2 regions of the Mammaliicoccus sp. D-M19 genome follow, and region 2 is predicted to be linked to the other one. Evidence: predicted binding sites of a transcription regulator. Region 2 holds the regulator's gene; the other holds the start of a gene.
The links. The regulator LexA, encoded in region 2, represses DNA repair genes until DNA is damaged. The targets are predictions, from matches to a motif close to CGAACATATGTTCG.
Positions count from the first base shown of each region.

Region 1: a site for LexA is predicted at 977-990, ahead of LQ675_RS03095 (Y-family DNA polymerase). Genes of this name have one in related genera too.

Region 1 is NZ_JAJNHW010000001.1:599,380-601,862, reverse strand. Features, by position in the region: gene LQ675_RS03095 (Y-family DNA polymerase) at 1-941, opposite strand, end outside; gene LQ675_RS03090 (GNAT family N-acetyltransferase) at 1,058-1,597, opposite strand; gene LQ675_RS03085 (hypothetical protein) at 1,830-2,090, shown strand; gene LQ675_RS03080 (YxeA family protein) at 2,204-2,483, shown strand, end outside.
Region 2 is NZ_JAJNHW010000005.1:121,345-123,827, reverse strand. Features, by position in the region: gene LQ675_RS10970 (CAP domain-containing protein) at 1-829, shown strand, start outside; gene lexA (transcriptional repressor LexA) at 1,135-1,755, opposite strand; gene sosA (DNA damage-induced cell division inhibitor SosA) at 1,900-2,109, shown strand; gene LQ675_RS10955 (DUF896 domain-containing protein) at 2,187-2,423, shown strand.

The DNA of each region.
Region 1 (2,483 bases), on a different contig from region 2:
CGCACACCTCCAACGTCTGCATAACCGACACTCACGCTAATACGTGTAGGGTATAAATTGAGTTTTCTAGAACGAAAGTAAACTTCATCTACTTGTTCATTTAATACGGTCTTAAGTTCATTCACACTGTAATCACGCATAAGTATTTGGGACTTACCTAAAGATTTATCATATATACGATGAGGATTTCTAATGACACTTTCATCAATACCATTAGCATGCAAATGAAGGTCAACGCCAATAACGCCAAAGTCCCGCTTCAAATATTCCACAGGATAGTTAGCTAAGTGTCCAATCGTAAATATACCTTTCTTATTAAGCTTAGCTTCTGTACGTCGATTGATTCCCCACATGTCTCGTAAAGGTTGAATGGCCCAAACTTTAGACGGCACATCTTCATAGCGCCATTCTGATATCCCAAGACTTGTATGCTTAGCATCAATATCCATTGAAAGCTTAGCAAGTAATAAATTAGAGCCAATACCAATCGTGCTACGAATTTGAGTATAATTAAATATACGCTCTTGAAGTTGCATCGCTAATGAAAAGGGAGAATGTGCAAATAAATGATAAGACTCTGATACATCCATAAAGAATTCATCAATACTATATTGATGAAAATCTTCAGGTGCAACATAATCCAAAGCAATTTTGCTAATTTGTGTTGATAATTGTATATAGTTCTTCATAGATGGATTAATAACATAGATATCTTTACGTTGAGGTATTTCAAATAAACGAGAACCTGTTTTAATGCCAATTGCTTTTAAAGGTGGTGTAGCTGCCAGGACAACAGAACCTTTACGCTTCGTATCAGCCACAACAGCAAGCTTAGTCGTTAACGGGTTCAAACCTTTCTCAATACATGAGACAGACGCAAAGAAACTCTTTAAATCCACACATAAAATATCCCGATTTAGACAATAACTGTAGTCATACATAAAAATCACCCTAGTCATATTGTACTTTCATTATACGAACATATGTTCTGTTTTGTAAAGTATAAACTTGTATAAAAGCACAATATGTTATCATTTTATGATTGTTATGTACTAGATTAAGACTTTAAATCTTGCCATTCTTCACGTAAAAGACCCATTCTAATAGAGTCGTAATAAGTCCCGTTATAATATCTTACTTTTCTAATTCTAGCTTCCATAGTCATACCAAGACGTTCTCCAATTTTAATCATGCCTTTGTTCCCTGACCAAGTCGTATAACCGACGCGAACAATATCTAAAGTATTGAATAAATGATCAATCCACATACGCATGACATTTGTGCCAATGCCTTTACCCCAATTACCAGATTGATAGATTGAAATACCCATCTCTAGCCACTTAGAAGGTTCATGTTCCCAATAATATGAGACTGTACCAATAATTTTGTCGTTGTAAATTACAGCCCATCTATTCGGAACATTGATCCAATCATCCTTTTGGAGCAAAAAATCATCATACGACATAGCATGATGAGGAAAATAAGGCGCATCCCATAACTTCCATTCAGGATTTGAGTACTTAAAAGCCATCTGCCATATACTCTTTAAATCTTCTAATTTAATAGGTCTAATATATAATTTACGATTCTCATCCATGTTATCCCTCTGTTCTGTATAAAATAATTAAAATAATTTTATCATGCAAATTGGAAAAAATATATTTCTTTGAAGTTTATGTTTTGAAAATAAGCTATATGAATTATTAAGAATATGTAGCCAAGCAATATAATCTAATAAAAAATGGTTACTTTCCATCGCATAATTTTAAAATACAGTTTTTGACAATTATATTTATAAATTATAAAATATAAAAAGAGAGGTGATCATTATGTCAGAATATATTACGAGAAATGAATTTGAACAATATGAAAAGCGTGTTGATGAACGCTTCGATACTTTGAACAATAAGATTGATCATTTGCCAAATATCATTCAAGACAAAATAACAATTTCAATGAACAACCTTGAAAGAAGTATTAATGAAACCAATAAGAAAAATAGAAAAGCGGTTATTACATCTGTTCTATCGGGTGTAGGTGTATTAATAACACTAGCAGGGTTAATTGGAAATATATTAGGTGTGTTTTAATAAGAGAGACTTAATCTTACAAAATTGTAAGCTTAGAAACCTGTTGTGACAACAATGTTAGGACTATTTCAAGTGATATGATGCTATCATTTTACTTGAAAGGAGAGATAACATTGAAAGGTTTATTAAAAGGTATTGTTTTTCTAGTTATATTTGTTATTTTATGTTGTTGTTTATTAATCGTTATATTTAGTACATCTGGCTCAAGTGAAATTAAAGGTGTATCAGATCAATTAAATCCATTTATGAAAGAGAAATACGCTTATGTAAAGACAAAGCTACCTGATGCTGTTGAAGAACATAATATTAGAAGATATAAGCAAGATATTGTAGATAAAGATGGCAAACGTACAAAAGTGGAATTTATATCATCAGATGAACTTAAAACAAATC
Region 2 (2,483 bases):
TATTCAAATCAATCAAACAAAAAGCGAAGTAGAAAAGAAACTTGGTAAACCTAAGCGTATAACGGTTAATGAATATAACGAGAAATGGCATGTGTATCATAACGACTATCATGAATTTGTGATGGTAAGTTATGGTCATGACAAAGTAACTGGTTTATATACAAACCAAGACCTTATAACTTCTAAAAAAGGTATCACAAGTAAAATGAACAAAGATAAAGTTCGTTCTATACTTGGTGAGCCTGAAAAAGCAATAGAAAAAGAAAAAGTGAAACTCATACAAAATGATGAAGATTATGATGTTTTCAAATTTGATAACATCTATACAACCGTGTTTTATGATAAACATGAAAATAATCAAATTAAAGGTCTCATGCAGATTGCATCATCAACTGAAGATAAGCGAACGAATCAGTATCATGCAGCATCTGATGAATACAAAAAAGCTTTAGAATTACAAAACTTTGATCTTGTAAATGCCGAAAGAGTACAGTTTGGATTACCGACATTAACTTATAATGAACGTATTAGCGAAACTGCAAGAAAGCATAGTCAAGACATGGTGAATAATGATTATTTTGATCATAATAACAAACAAGGTATGTCTCCATTTGATAGATTAGATCGAGATGGTTTTAAATATGTAACAGCTGGGGAAAACTTGGCTTATGGTCAAATCAGTAGTATATATGCACATCATGGTCTCATGAATTCACTTGGACATAGAAAAAACATTTTAAATAAAGATTATAAAGAATTAGGTGTAGGTGTTGATATTGGCGAAGAATTACAGCCATATTGGACGGAGAACTACATCACGCAACAATAGAAAAGAGATAAGTGGTATTATCTTATCAACGTTGATATAATTAAATCGAGAAAAGTCAATATTTCATATTTCCTTAAATGTTTAACACATGTTGTTTCTAGTAATTTTGATTGGTGAAATAACATATAAAGGGGTAGTTTTACATGGAAAATAAAGAAATAAAACGAAAAGATTTAGATGTCTTAGAACGTATTAAAGAATTATTAAATAAAAAAGATGTATCATAAATATATGACAAGTAAAGAAAGAACTCGATAAAGGGAATATGAAAAAAGGAGATGCAAGCGCATCTCCTTTTTGTTATGTTACATTTCTCTAAACAATCCAACAACTTTACCCAATACTGTAACGTTATCTAAATAAATAGGTTCCATTGTATTGTTCTCTGGTTGAAGTCTATATCGCGTTTCCTCTTTGTAAAAACGTTTAACTGTAGCTTCATCATCTTCTGTCATTGCAACTATGATATCACCATTCTCAGCGATTGATTGACTACGTACGATTACTTTATCGCCGTCTAGTATACCAGCTTCAATCATACTATCGCCGACAACATCTAATATAAAGATATTGCTATTATGTGTTGATGTGAAATGTGCAGGTAATGGGAAGTATTCCTCTACATTCTCTACAGCCGTAATAGGTATACCTGCTGTAACTTTACCGATAACTGGAACGTGAATGGTGTTCTCTTGGTTAACGTTCTCTCCGACTGTTTCTGTGATTTCTATTGCTCGTGGTTTAGTTGGGTCACGTTTAATGTAGCCCTTTTCTTCTAGTCTTGATAAATGACCATGTACAGTAGAGCTTGACGCTAAGCCGACTGCTAAACCAATTTCACGTACGCTAGGCGGATAGCCTTTCGTTTGTACTATATGTTTGATGAATTGATATATTTCAGATTGACGTTTAGTTAATTCTTTCATAGTCGCACGCTCCCAATTAATTATTTAAATTTATTATAGCACATACGTTTCCTTTGAACAAACATTTGTTCGTATTTTTATTGACTACGAACAGTTGTTCTGTTATTATAATAATACAAACAAACGTTCTAGGAGGAATTGAGTATGACAATTACAATTAAGAAGACAATATTAGTGTATATAGCAGTATTCTTCATGACTTTATTAATTGGATATTTATATTTAGCTCAGTCTAATGATCTTTATAATACAGAACAAACGTACGAAATGACCGATCATCAAATTAAACAACAAAGCGATAAACAACATAACCATATATCTGATTCCAATACATTAGTAGGGTCAATAGATTGAATTTAAACACGAGTAAATCCATTTGGATTTACTCGTGTTTTTTGGTATCTTTTATGTATAAAGAAAGTGGGGATATTATGCTAGATAAAGCAAAAATAGAAAGAATTAATGAATTAGCGAACAAAAAGAAATCTGAAGGTTTAACAGATAGTGAAGCTAAAGAACAAACAAAATTACGCGCTGAGTATTTACAAGCTTTCCGCGGTAATTTTAAAAATACAATCGAGAATACTAAAATCATTGATCCAGAAGGTAATGATGTAACTCCTGATAAAGTAAAAGAAATTCAAAAAAATAATAATATAAGAAAGTAAGTATAAATTAAGTAATAATAATTAATTTTTGAAAAAATTTCATGTATAATGAAAAGGGAT